3 regions of the Streptomyces sp. NPDC091376 genome follow, and region 1 is predicted to be linked to each of the others. Evidence: riboswitches for the same ligand, from Rfam matches in the RefSeq annotation. Region 1 holds a riboswitch; each other region holds the start of a gene.
The links. Region 1 has a riboswitch for cyclic di-AMP ahead of ACIQMR_RS35630 (NlpC/P60 family protein). Riboswitches for the same ligand answer to the same signal wherever they lie in the genome.
Positions count from the first base shown of each region.

Region 2: linked by a shared signal. The riboswitch ahead of ACIQMR_RS20865 (transglycosylase family protein) and the one ahead of ACIQMR_RS35630 (NlpC/P60 family protein) in region 1 are both predicted to bind cyclic di-AMP.
Region 3: linked by a shared signal. The riboswitch ahead of ACIQMR_RS28315 (M23 family metallopeptidase) and the one ahead of ACIQMR_RS35630 (NlpC/P60 family protein) in region 1 are both predicted to bind cyclic di-AMP.

Region 1 covers NZ_JBIVUF010000029.1:20,532-24,996, forward strand. Annotated here, with positions in the region: gene ACIQMR_RS35620 (NlpC/P60 family protein) at 1-364, opposite strand, end outside; gene ACIQMR_RS35625 (hypothetical protein) at 618-971, shown strand; gene ACIQMR_RS35630 (NlpC/P60 family protein) at 1,137-2,303, opposite strand; cyclic di-AMP (ydaO/yuaA leader) riboswitch at 2,302-2,470, opposite strand; gene pcrA (DNA helicase PcrA) at 2,679-4,465, shown strand, end outside.
Region 2 covers NZ_JBIVUF010000009.1:111,072-115,536, forward strand. Annotated here, with positions in the region: gene eno (phosphopyruvate hydratase) at 17-1,303, opposite strand; gene ACIQMR_RS20865 (transglycosylase family protein) at 1,526-2,179, opposite strand; cyclic di-AMP (ydaO/yuaA leader) riboswitch at 2,183-2,347, opposite strand; gene ACIQMR_RS20870 (transglycosylase family protein) at 2,605-3,549, opposite strand; gene ACIQMR_RS20875 (cytochrome P450) at 3,707-4,465, opposite strand, start outside.
Region 3 covers NZ_JBIVUF010000015.1:104,785-109,249, reverse strand. Annotated here, with positions in the region: gene ACIQMR_RS28325 (M16 family metallopeptidase) at 1-884, shown strand, start outside; gene ACIQMR_RS28320 (M16 family metallopeptidase) at 902-2,284, shown strand; cyclic di-AMP (ydaO/yuaA leader) riboswitch at 2,560-2,725, shown strand; gene ACIQMR_RS28315 (M23 family metallopeptidase) at 2,738-3,511, shown strand; gene ACIQMR_RS28310 (GntR family transcriptional regulator) at 3,692-4,369, shown strand.

The sequences.
Region 1 (4,465 bases):
CGAGCTGCACGGCAGGATCGAGGCCGCGCGACCGGTACTGCGCGGTGGCGAAGGAACCGAGGGCGTTGCGCGAGGCGTTGAGGCGCTGGGTGCGCCGCGCCGCCTCGTCGCGGAGCGCGTTGGCCGCCGTCCGCGCCGCGTCGGCCTTCTCCTTGGCCCCGTTGTACTTCTCGGTCGCGGCCTCCGCCTCCTCGTAGAGCCGGTCCGCCTTGGCCTTCACCTCGTCCGGGGTGAGCAGGGGCTCGGCGTGCCCGGAGCCCTCGAAGGCGGTGGCGGCCGTCGCGCCGGCGAGCGCGAGGGTGGCGGAGAAGCGGGCGGCTGAGCCGGGAAGCGTGCGCTGCCTCGGTTTGCGGTGCGCTGCCACGAGGGCCAGTCCTTCCGTCGGAGTCCGCCGGTGCGGGTACCGGCGGCGGACCGCACAGGGGGAGCGGTCCACCGCCGGGTCTTTCGGCGGGGGCGACCGACTGCCGCCCGGGTACGGGACGGTGGATGGGAGCCGGTCACCTGGTGGAGGACGCTAGACCGCCGGGTTACGGCGAAGTGGCGCCATGACCGTTATTGGCGCCAGAAGGACCGCCGGGGTTCGCTTTGGGACCGTACGGCTAGGCTCCGGTGCCATGGACGTACTCATCAATGTCTTCGTCGCCCTGCACATCATCGGTATCGCGTCGCTGCTCGGCGGCTTTCTGACCCAGATGAAGGCCATGGGCGAGGGGACGGCGCGCTTCACTCCCGCGATGCTGCACGGCGCGCTGACCATGCTGGTGACGGGCGTGGCGCTGGTGGGACTCAACCAGGCGGACGACCAGCCGGTGAACAACCTCAAGATCGGTATCAAGCTGGCCGTGCTCGTCGTCATCCTCGCGCTCGTCTACGTGAAGCGGGACGAGGAGAAGGTGGACAAGGGCATGTTCGCGGCAGTGGGCGGTCTGACACTGGCGAACATCTTCATCGCGACGCTGTGGACGTGAGCGCGAGGCCGTGAACATGAGGCCGTGAACATGAGGCCGAGGTCGTGGACATGAGCCTGTGACATGAGGCCGAGTACGTGAGGCTGAGTACGTGAGGTTGCGGCCGTGATGCGGCGAGGGGTCCGGGGACTGCCCCGGACCCCTCGCCGCGTCTGTGTCTCCCGGCTACGCGGGGCGGACGCTCCCGTAGATCGGCATGTAGTAGATCGACTCCTCGCGGACGTTCGCTCCCGGCTTCGGGGCGTGGATCATCTTGCCGTCGCCGATGTAGATGCCGACGTGGCTGATGTCGTCGTAGAAGAAGACCAGGTCCCCGGGGAGCAGGTCCGCCGTCGCCACGCTCTGTCCGGCCTTCACCTGGTCCCAGGTGGTGCGGGGCAGGTCGACGCCCGCGGCCTTCCAGGCGGCCTGGGTGAGCCCGGAGCAGTCGAAGGAGCTCGGGCCGGTCGCGCCCCAGACGTACGGCTTGCCGATCTGGGCGCGGGCGAAGGACAGGACCTTCTCGGCCTTGGCGGCGTACGTGCCGCCGGCGGTGCCGGTGCCGGACCCCGTGTCCGTACCCGTACCCGTACCCGTGCCGGAGCCCGCCTGCTCCTGCTGTTCGCGCTCCTGGCGCTGCCGCTCGGCCTCGGCCTCCGCTTCCGCCTTGGCCCTCGCCTCGGCCTTGCGGCGGGCCTCCTCCTCGCGCTTGCGCTCCAGCTCCGCGAGCCGCGCCTTCTCCTCGGCGGTCAGCTGCGACAGCAGTTCACGCGCCTCGGCGAGCTTCGTCTGGACGGTCTGCTTGCTGGTGCGCAGCGACTGCTGCGAGGCCGTCAGCGACTCCAGGCTCTTGGTGGCCTGCGCCCGTTGCTTCGCCGCCGCGGCCTGTTCGGCCTCGAACTCGGTGATGGTGCTGCGCTGCTGCTCGGTCAGCCGGTCCATGAGCTGTGACTGCTCGAAGTAGGCCTGCGGGCTGTCGGCGAAGAGCAGCGCGGCGGTCGGGGTGACCGCGCCGGTGCGGTACTGCGCGGCCGCGTAGCTGCCGAGGGCGCGGCGGGACTCGTTGAGGGAGTCCGTGCGCTTGGCGACGTCGTCGAGGACACGGTCCACCGTGCGGCGCTGCTTCTCAGTGGCTTCCTTGGCCCTGTTGTACTCCTGGGTCGCGGAACCCGCCTGCCGGTAGAGGTCGTCGACCTTCTTCTGGACCTCGTCGATGCTGGGCCGCGGGTCGGCTGTCGCGCTCTGTGCCGAGAGGAGCGAGACGCTCGCTATGGCGGCCGTCGTCAACCCGACGGCGGGGGAGTTGGTGCGGGTACGGCTGCGCGGCTTGCGGTGCGACGCCAAGGCCGGCATCTCCTTCCGTGGACCGCCTACCGGGTTAGCTGTCGGGTTCGGACGGAACGGAAGGCTGTCCTACGGGCCGTGGGAAACGCGGCCCGATTCACCCCAGTTGTGCACAAATGGTGGGTCCCCGGTTCCGAACTCCCGCGAGGGAATGACGGATTCGGCGTGGCGACCCGGTTGGCGTGGTTCGCCGATGGGGGTACGGGCTGCCTGGGCGAGCACGCTAGCCAAAGTGTGGTGCTGCTGTGAAGGCGGATGTTCGATATGCCCGATACATTTTCGTGACCTTAGCGCTGTGTGCTCCGATGTGACCGTGTGTGTTCGTGGCGAGTGTGGTGAAGGCGGCGGCGGGCTGTCAGTGGAGCGGCCTAGACTCGTAAAGCGATGAGCAGCCTCTTTGACGACAGCTTCCTGGCGGACCTCCAGCGCACCTCGGCCTCGGAGGGCCCCCCGCCCCCCGAGCACGACGAGCACGCGCCCCACGAGGAGGTCCCGCACGACCTCTTCGAGGGCACGTTCGACGTGCCTCCGTCCGGGGGCGCGTACTACAGAGACGGCGCCCCGCGCCCCGTCGTGGACCCGGCCGCGCTGCTCGAAGGGCTGAACGAGCAGCAGCGCGCCGCCGTCGTGCACACGGGCTCGCCGCTGCTCATCGTGGCCGGCGCGGGCTCCGGCAAGACCCGAGTGCTGACCCACCGGATCGCCCATCTGCTGGCGACCCGCAATGTCCACCCCGGCCAGATCCTGGCGATCACGTTCACGAACAAGGCCGCGGGCGAGATGAAGGAGCGCGTCGAGCATCTCGTCGGCCCGCGCGCCAACGCCATGTGGGTCTCCACCTTCCACAGCGCTTGCGTGCGCATCCTGCGCCGCGAGAGCAAGAAGCTCGGCTTCACCTCGTCGTTCTCGATCTACGACGCCGCCGACTCCAAGCGGCTCATGGCCCTGGTCTGCCGTGATCTCGACCTGGACCCGAAGAAGTTTCCGCCGAAGTCCTTCAACGCCAAGGTCTCGAACCTGAAGAACGAGCTGATCGACGAGGAGACCTTCGCCGACCAGGCAGCCGACGGGTTTGAGAAGTCGCTCGCGGAGGCCTACCGGATGTACCAGTCGCGGCTGCGCGAGGCCAACGCGCTGGACTTCGACGACATCATCATGACCACGGTCCATCTGCTCCAGGCGTTCCCGGACGTCGCCGAGCACTACCGGCGTCGCTTCCGCCACGTCCTGGTCGACGAGTACCAGGACACCAACCACGCCCAGTACACGCTGGTGCGCGAGCTGGTGGGGGAGGGGTATGAGGACCTGGCCCCGGCCGAGCTGTGCGTCGTCGGCGACGCCGACCAGTCGATCTACGCATTCCGTGGTGCCACGATCCGCAACATCCTCCAGTTCGAGGAGGACTACCCGGACGCGACCACGATCCTGCTCGAGCAGAACTACCGCTCGACCCAGACCATCCTCTCCGCCGCCAACGCCGTCATCGAGCGCAACGAGAGCCGTCGCCCCAAGAACCTGTGGACGAATGCCGGTGCCGGAGCGCAGATCGCCGGCTATGTCGCGGACACCGAGCACGACGAGGCGCAGTTCGTCGCCGACGAGATCGACCGGCTGACGGACGCGGGCGAGGCCAAGGCAGGCGATGTCGCCGTCTTCTACCGGACGAACGCCCAGTCCCGTGTCTTCGAAGAGATCTTCATCCGCGTCGGCCTGCCCTACAAGGTCGTCGGCGGTGTGCGCTTCTACGAGCGCAAGGAGGTCCGGGACGTCCTGGCGTATCTGCGGGTCCTCGCCAACCCCGAGGACAACGTCCCGCTGCGCCGCATCCTCAACGTCCCGAAGCGCGGCATCGGCGATCGCGCGGAGGCGATGATCGACGCGCTGGCGCTGAGGGAGAAGATCACGTTCCCGCAGGCGCTGCGCCGCGTGGACGAGGCGTACGGCATGGCGGCCCGTTCGGCCAACGCCGTGAAGCGCTTCAACACGCTGATGGAGGAGCTGCGCACGATCGTCGAATCGGGTGCGGGCCCCGCCGTCGTGCTGGAAGCCGTGCTGGAGCGGACCGGTTATCTGGCCGAGCTGCAGGCGTCGACCGACCCGCAGGACGAGACGCGCATCGAGAACCTGCAGGAGCTCGCGGCGGTGGCCCTCGAGTTCGAGCAGGAGCGCGG
Region 2 (4,465 bases), on a different contig from region 1:
CTACCGGTCTGCGGGCTCAGCCCTTGAAACGCGGGAACGCGCTGCGGCCGGCGTACTCCGCCGCGTCGTCGAGGATCTCCTCGATGCGCAGCAGCTGGTTGTACTTGGCGACGCGCTCGGAGCGGGCCGGGGCGCCGGTCTTGATCTGGCCGCAGTTGGTGGCGACGGCCAGGTCGGCGATGGTGACGTCCTCGGTCTCGCCGGAGCGGTGGGACATCATGCACTTGAAGCCGCTGCGCTGGGCCAGCTCGACGGCGTCCAGGGTCTCGGTCAGCGAACCGATCTGGTTGACCTTGACCAGGAGCGCGTTGGCGGCGCCGTCCTCGATGCCGCGGGCGAGGCGCTCCGGGTTGGTGACGAACAGGTCGTCGCCGACCAGCTGCACCTTGGAGCCGAGCTTGTCGGTGATGACCTTCCAGCCGGCCCAGTCGTCCTCGAACAGCGGGTCCTCGATGGAGACCAGCGGGTAGGCGGCGACGAGCTCCTCGTAGTACTCGGTCATCTCCGCGGCCGAGCGGGACTTGCCCTCGAACTCGTAGGAGCCGTCCTTGTAGAACTCGGAGGCGGCGACGTCGAGCGCGAGCGCGATGTCCCTGCCGGGCGCGTAGCCGGCCTGCTTGATGGCCTCGAGGATGAGGTCGAGGGCCTCGCGGTTGGAGCCGAGGTTCGGGGCGAAGCCGCCCTCGTCGCCGAGGCCGGTCGACAGGCCCTTCTCCTTCAGCACCTTCTTCAGGGTGTGGTAGACCTCGGTGCCCCAGCGCAGGGCCTCGGAGAAGGACTCCGCGCCGACGGGCGCGATCATGAACTCCTGGATGTCCACGTTGGAGTCGGCGTGCGAGCCGCCGTTCAGGATGTTCATCATCGGAACGGGCAGCAGGTGCGCGTTCGGGCCGCCGAGGTAGCGGAACAGCGGGAGGTCGGAGGCCTCGGACGCGGCGTGCGCGACGGCGAGGGAGACACCGAGGATGGCGTTGGCGCCGAGGGAGGACTTGTCCGGGGTGGCGTCCAGGTCGAACATCGCCTGGTCGATCAGGCGCTGCTCGGTGGCGTCGTACCCGACGAGCTCCGGGCCGATCTGCTCGATGACGGCGAGGACGGCCTTCTCGACACCCTTGCCCATGTAGCGGTTCTGGTCACCGTCGCGGAGCTCGAGGGCCTCGAACGCACCGGTGGACGCACCGGACGGAACGGCAGCACGGCCGGTGCTGCCGTCGTCGAGGCCGACCTCGACCTCGACCGTGGGGTTGCCTCGGGAGTCCAGGATTTCCCGGGCTACGACGACGTCGATGGACGGCACGAGCATCTCCTTCTGGGATGTGACGCTGAATGTGACGCATGCGGAGCAGGGTCAGTGCAGGGTCTCTTTGGCCTTGCGACAAGAGCCTAACCGCCCCACGCGCATCGGCCTGCCGCTGCCCGCCCCGTGGGACGAAAAAGGGGAACAAACAGACAGAAACCCCGGCCCGGCGCGTACGGGGGATGGCGCGCCGGGCCGGGGAGCCGGGGGGACGGGGGTGCGGACCCGTCAGCTCAGGTGGAGCTTCTGGCCGGGGTGAATGACGTTCGCGTCCTCGACGATGTCCTTGTTCAGCTCGAACAGCTTCTGCCAGCCGCCCTTGGCCTTCTCGGCCTCGGCGATCTTGCTGAGGGTGTCGCCGGCCTTGACCGTGTACTCGCCGTCGCCCTTCTTGACCGGGGCGGCGGGGCGCTCGGAGCGGGTGGTCGGGACCTCGGCGCGCTTCGGGGCGGGGGCCTTGGCCTTGGGCTCGGCGGCCTTCGGGGCGGCCGGGGCGGCACCGTTGTACGCGGCGTCGGACAGGCCCACGCCACAGTGCGGCCAGGCACCCTTGCCCTGGCCGTCGAGGACCTTCTCGGCTATCTCGATCTGCTGGGCCTTCGAGGCCTGGGCGGCGGTCTGGGCGTAGGCGGTGCCGCCGTACGCGGCCCAGGTGGAGGCCGAGAACTGCAGGCCGCCGTAGTAGCCGTTGCCGGTGTTGATCGACCAGTTGCCGCCGGACTCGCACTGGGCGACGGCGTCCCACTCGGAGGCGGTGGCGGCGGACGCCGTACCGGAGGCCATCAGCGGGGCGGCGATGGCCGCACCGGTGACACCGGCGAGCGTGGCGATACGAGTGGCCTTGGACGGGCGACGGTGCTTGCCCTTGCCGGAAAGCAGCATGGAACTTCTCCTCACCGACGCCTGCGAGGTGAGCTGTCGGGTTCGGGCCATGTGAGTTGCCCGGCCGCGCGAGGTTCGCGCGGCTCCACCCCAAGCCGGTTCCGCCCCAAAGGGCGGGCCCGGCACTTACCTTGGGTCCCCCGCTCCTGCCTTCGGCGCTTGCGCGACGACTGTTCCCGGCGGCCGCCGGCAGGATTCGGCGTGCGGTCGTCGGGGCCCGCATTGGCGAGCGGTTCAGACCGTAAACGCACTTCTCCCCGATGTTCAAAGTCGAACATCGGGGAGAAACCACACCTATTTGACGCGGAGGGATGTCCGTTTTCGCAGGTGAGAGGCGTGATGACCGGAGTTGGCCGACGAGACGCGCCAGTTGACACGAAGAGACTCATGTCTCACTTGCGCAGAACCGGACATAAGCGCCCGAACTACTCCTTCAACTGCCCCTGCCCCAGGCCCAGATCGAGGCTCTGGCCAGGCAGGATGAGATCGGCGTCGGAGCCGACGACTTCCTGGTTCGCCTCGTAGAGCGCGGGCCAGCCGCCGGGCACCTCGTTCACGTCGGCGATCGACCACAGGTTGTCGCCGGGACGGACGGTGTACTCATCTCCCGCGGCGGCGCCGTCTCGTGCCGATGCGTCATCTCGTGAGGCATGACGACCGGAATTACGGTCATTGCCCGAATTGCCCGTCTCGTCCTCATCGGCGGCGCCACCGCGATGCTTTCCGGAGCCCGTGTCCGCGGCTGCGTCCTCGCCGCCCGAGGCGTCCGCACTCTTGCCGGAGCCGGCCGGGGTGGAAGGCCCGTCCGAAGCGTCCGCGGGCTTCTCGGCCGTCGGCGAACCGTTCGAGGCGCCGGAACCGGACGGGGCGGGGGCGTCGGTGTCCGGCGCGGGCGTCGTGCCCGCCCCGTCACCGAAGGAGGGGCTCTTCGTGCCACCGTTCTGCGGCGTGGCGGAGGCGTCCCCGCCGGCCGGCTCGGTGCCGCCCCCCAGGAGGCCGGTGACGAGACCGGTGATCTCCCCGCAGCTCGGCCAGGCGGAGTCACCCTGGGCGGACAGCACCGCCTCGGCCACCGTGATCTGCTGGGCGCGGCTGGCGAGGTCGGCGCGCGGCGCGTAGGCCGTCCCGCCGTACGCCTCCCAGGTCTCCTGGGACATCTGCAGGCCGCCGTAGTAACCGTTGCCGAGGTCGGCGCTCCACACGCCGCCGCTCTCGCAGTCCGCGACGCGGTCCCAGGTGGCGGAGTCCGCGGCGGAGGCGGCGCCTGCGCCGAGCAGTGGGATGGCGATGGCCGATCCGGTCACCCCTGCCGCGACGATGAGAGCGGGGGCCTGACGAGGTCGGCGGTGTCGGCCGTTCCCGGAGCGCATGCGGTGTGCCTTCCGTGTGACAACAGAAAACCCACGGGTCCCACGAGTCTGTTGATTCGGCAAGGACCCCGAGTCGGGGTGAACGTAGCCCCACTCGAACGTCAGTCACAAGTCGGTGCAGCGGAGATCACGTGAAAGTCACAATCCTGACGACTCGTCAGCTCTTGATGGCGGTGAACTCAACGGGCAGAGTGCGCAATCCACGCATGATGAGCCCCCCACGCCACCGCAAATCGGAAGGATCCACCGCAAGCCGCAAGTCGGGCAACCTGGTGAGCAGGGTCGCGAGCGCGGTCTGCCCTTCGAGCCGCGCGAGCGGCGCGCCCAGGCAGTAGTGGATGCCGTGCCCGTACCCGAGGTGCTGGTTGTCCCGGCGGGCCAGGTCGAGGGTGTCGGGGTCCGGGAAGCGCTCGGGGTCGCGGTCGGCGGCGGCGAGCACGACGAGGACCGGATCGCCGGCGCCGATGTCCTGCCCGCCGAGCGTGAGCGGCTCGGTCGCGAACCGCCACGTGGCGAGCTCCACGGGCCCGTCGTAGCGCAGCAGCTCCTCGACCCCGGTTTCGAGCAGCCCGGTGTCGCCCGCGGCCAGGGACGACTGGAGACGGGCGCGCTGGTCCGGATCGCGCAGCAGGGCGTAGGTGCCGTTGCCGATCAGGTTGACGGTGGTCTCGAAGCCGGCGAAGAGGAGGATGAAGGCCATCGCGGCGGCCTCGTTCTCCGTGAGGTGCTCGCCGTGGTCGCTCGCCCGGATGAGCCCGGAAATCAGGTCGTCACCGGGGTCCTCCCGCTTACGGTGGATCAGCTCGGCGAGATAGCCGCGCATCTTCTTCACCGACCGCGCCACCCCGCCGCGCGGACCGCCCCCGTGACGGATCATCATCCCGGCCCAGTCACGGAAGTCGTCCTGGTCCTCGGC
Region 3 (4,465 bases), on a different contig from region 1:
CGGCCTTCGAGAAGCTGACCGCCCTCGCCTACCCGGAGGGCCATCCCTACCACCACACCCCGATCGGCTCGATGTCCGATCTGGACGCGGCGACCCTTCAGGACGCGCGGAACTTCTTCCGCACGTACTACGCGCCGAACAACGCGGTGCTGTCGGTCGTCGGCGACATCGACCCGCAGCAGACCCTCGCCTGGATCGAGAAGTACTTCGGGTCCATCCCCACGCACGACGGCAAGCAGCCCCCGCGCGACGGGTCCCTGCCCGACGTGATCGGGGAGCAGCTGCGCGAGGTCGTGGAGGAGGAGGTCCCGGCCCGCGCGCTGATGGCCGCCTACCGGCTGCCCCACGACGGCAGCCGCGAATGCGACGCGGCCGACCTGGCGCTGACCGTCCTCGGCGGCGGCGAGTCGTCCCGGCTGCACAACCGTCTGGTGCGTCACGACCGTACGGCCGTCGCCGCGGGCTTCGGACTGCTGCGCCTGGCCGGCGCGCCCTCGCTCGGCTGGCTGGACGTGAAGACGTCCGCCGGCGTCGAGGTGCCGGACATCGAGGCCGCCGTCGACGACGAGCTGGCCCGGTTCGCCGCCGAGGGCCCCACGGCCGAGGAGATGGAGCGCGCGCAGGCCCAGCTGGAGCGCGAATGGCTGGACCGGCTCGGCACGGTCGCGGGCCGCGCCGACGAACTGTGCCGGTACGCCGTGCTGTTCGGCGACCCCCAGCTGGCGCTCAGCGCCGTCCGGCGGGTGCTCGACATCACCGCCGAGGAGGTGCAGGCCGTCGCCCAGGCCCGGCTGCGCCCGGACAACAGGGCGGTGCTGGTCTATGAGCCCGTCGCGGCCGAGGACGCCGAGGACAACGACGACGCAGAGGGGGCGGACCAGTGACCGACGCTGCCGTGACCATGGACTTCCATCCGCAGCCGCAGGCCGGCGAGGCCAAGCCGTGGGCCTTCCCCGCCCCCGAGCGTGGAACGCTCGACAACGGGCTGACCGTGCTGCGCTGCCACCGCCCCGGCCAGCAGGTCGTGGCCGTCGAGATCTTCCTCGACGCCCCGCTGGACGCCGAGCCCGAGGGCCTGGACGGCGTCGCCACGATCATGGCGCGGGCGCTGTCCGAGGGCACCGACAAGCACACGGCGGAGGAGTTCGCGGCCGAGCTGGAGCGCTGCGGCGCCACGCTCGACGCGCACGCCGACCACCCGGGCGTCCGCATCTCCCTGGAGGTGCCGGTCTCCCGGCTCACGAAGGCCCTCGGGCTGCTCGCCGAGGCGCTGCGGGCCCCGCTGTTCGCCGACAGCGAGGTCGAGCGGCTCGTACGGAACCGGCTGGACGAGATTCCGCACGAGACGGCCAATCCGGCCCGCCGCGCGGCCAAGGAGCTCTCCAGGCAGCTGTTTCCCGCCTCCTCCCGGATGTCCCGGCCCCGCCAGGGCTCGGAGGAGACCGTGGAGCGCATCGACTCCGGCGCCGTACGGGCCTTCTACGAGGCGCACGTCCGGCCCGCCACGGCCACCACCGTGATCGTCGGCGACCTCGCGGGTGTCGATGTGGACGCCGTGCTGGCCGACACGCTCGGCGGCTGGACCGGTGACACGGCCGAGAGCCGTCCGATGCCGCCGATCACCGCCGACGACAGGGGCCGGGTCGTCATCGTCGACCGCCCCGGCGCGGTCCAGACGCAGCTGCTGATCGGCCGGATCGGCCCCGACCGGCACGACCGGGTCTGGGCGGCCCAGGTCCTCGGCACGTACTGCCTCGGCGGCACGCTCACCTCCCGCCTGGACCGCGTCCTGCGCGAGGAGAAGGGCTACACGTACGGTGTGCGGGCCTTCGGGCAGGTGCTGCGCTCCGCCGCGCCCTCGTCCCCGGGCGGGGCCACCGGTGCGTCGATGCTCGCGATCAGCGGCTCGGTCGACACCCCGAACACCGGCCCCGCGCTCGACGACCTCTGGAAGGTGCTGCGCACCCTCGCCGCGGAGGGGCTGACCGACGCGGAGCGCGATGTGGCCGTGCAGAACCTGGTGGGTGTGGCCCCGCTGAAGTACGAGACGGCGGCGTCCGTGGCGGGCACGCTGGCCGACCAGGTCGAGCAGCACCTCCCGGACGACTTCCAGGCCCAGATGTACGCGCGGCTGGCCGAGACCGGCACGGTCGAGGCGACCGCCGCGGCCGTCAACGCCTTCCCGGTGGACCGGCTCGTCACCGTCCTCGTCGGGGACGCCGCCCTGATCGAGGAGCCCGTCCGGGCCCTCGGCATCGGTGAAGTGACCGTTGTCACTGGCTGATTGACCGTTCCGGACGCCGACCGGACGTCCACCGGAGCCCCGTCCGGCGTCCGGCCGGTCGCCCGGCAGGACATCCCCCGGACCCCGGGCGGACCGCAGAAGGCCCCGTTGGCCCCGCCAACGGGGCCTTCCCGTATGTCCGTTTTATTGGGGAGGCGATGTGTCTGCCCTGTGGCGTGCACTACAAATGCCGGTGTCTGTTTGGTGATTGCGCGAAGATCGGCTTAGCGTCTTCTGCGCTGTCCGCCAGTCGTACGCGCCGCACCCGCGGCATCGGACAGCCATCGCCGAGTCCCCGTCGGGCGTGAGCCTGGGGAGCCGGGGACCCACATGTCCCCCTGGGGTGAATCGGACGCCTTCGCACCCGTGCGGAGGGGCCCGTAGGAGACCTTCCTGCTCCGAACCCGTCAGCTAACCCGGTAGGCGAGAAGGAAGGAAAGGATCAGCCACTACATGGCGTTCACCCGTGCCACCGGGAAGCATCGTGGTCCGAGCCGCCTGTCGCGCAGGAGCGCGGGCGTCGCGTCCGTCGCCGCCATCGCGACCACCGGCGTCATCGGCACCCTCGCCTCCCCGGCGCTCGCCGCCGAGGCGGACATCCGCCCCGCGGAGGACACCGGCCTGACCCAGGCCATCGTCGCCAGTGACTCGCTCGCCGACCAGATCGGCGCCCAGGCCGACGCCCAGCAGCAGGAGGCCGCCCTGGCCGCCGAGCAGGCGCGGGCCGAGGCCGAGGCCAAGCGCAAGGCGGAGGTCCGCGTCAAGGAGGCCCGTGAGGCCCGTGAGCGCGCCGCCCGCGAGGCCGAGCGCAAGCGCCTGCTGACCTACACGCTCCCGGTCGCCGGCTCCTACGTCAGCACCAGCTACCACGCCGGCGGCGGACAGTGGTCCTCCGGCAGCCACACCGGGATCGACTTCCACGCCGCCTCCGGCACCAAGGTCGTCGCCGTCGGCATGGGCACGGTCGTCGAGGCCGGCTGGGGCGGCGCGTACGGCAACAACGTCGTCATCCGGATGCACGACGGCACGTACACCCAGTACGGTCACCTCTCCTCGATCGGCGTCTCGGTCGGGCAGAGCGTCACCCCGGGTCAGCAGATCGGCCGCTCCGGGTCGACCGGCAACTCGTCCGGCCCGCACCTTCACTTCGAGGCGAGGACCGGCGCCGACTACGGCTCGGACATCGACCCGATCGCCTATCTGCGTGCGCACGGCGTCGCGGTCTGACCCTCCCGCTTCCGTCAAGGCCCCGGTTCGGTTCCTCCCGAGCCGGGGTCTTCGGCGTATTCCGGCCAAAAGATATCCGCGGATTCCTCGGGGCCTTCGGAAAATCGCGCCACCTGGAATAGAGTCGCCGAACAGGCGTCGCTCGACTGGGTTTCGCGGCGATTAAAGCGGAGGTTCGGTATGCGCATTCCTGCCCGCTCGGTGTGCACGGCGATCCGCGACGACATCGTCTCCGGCGCCTTCGAGCGCGGCAGCCGGCTCACCGAGGAGCAGTTGGCGCGCCGCTACGGCGTCTCGCGCGTCCCGGTCCGCGAGGCACTGCGCACCCTGGAGTCGGAGGGCTTCGTCGTCACTCGCCGGCACGCCGGCGCGTGTGTCGCCGAGCCCACCGAGCAGGAGGCCGCCGATCTGCTGGAGATCAGGCTGCTGCTGGAGCCGCTCGGCGCCGCGCGGGCCGCCCAGCGGCGCTCGGAGGCCCATCTCAAGGTGCTGCGCGGCCTGGTCAGACTCGGCCAGGACCGGGCGCGGCGGGGGCAGGGCGACGATCTGCGCTCGCTCGGCGCATGGTTCCACGAGACACTCGCGCAGGCCTGCGGAAGCCCGGGGCTCACCGCCCTGCTCACGCAGCTCCGGCACAAGATCGCCTGGATGTACGCGGTCGAGCCGCCCGCCCGGCCGGTGGAGGCCTGGGCCGAGCACGGCGCGATCGTCGACGCGGTGGCGCGCGGCGACGCGGAGCGGGCGCGGGCCCTCACCGCCCTGCACGCCGAACGGACGACCGGTGCGCACCGGCTGCGGATTCCCGCCGGTGTGAGGTCCTCGCAACATTCCGTAAACACGGCGGGCGGCCGCCTTTAACAACGACGCCGTATACGAAGAGCGAGAGGAATTCCAGGGGCCGGTTTCGTGCTGCCCCCGAAAAGGGGCGCCTAGGCACGCGTACAAACAGCGGAG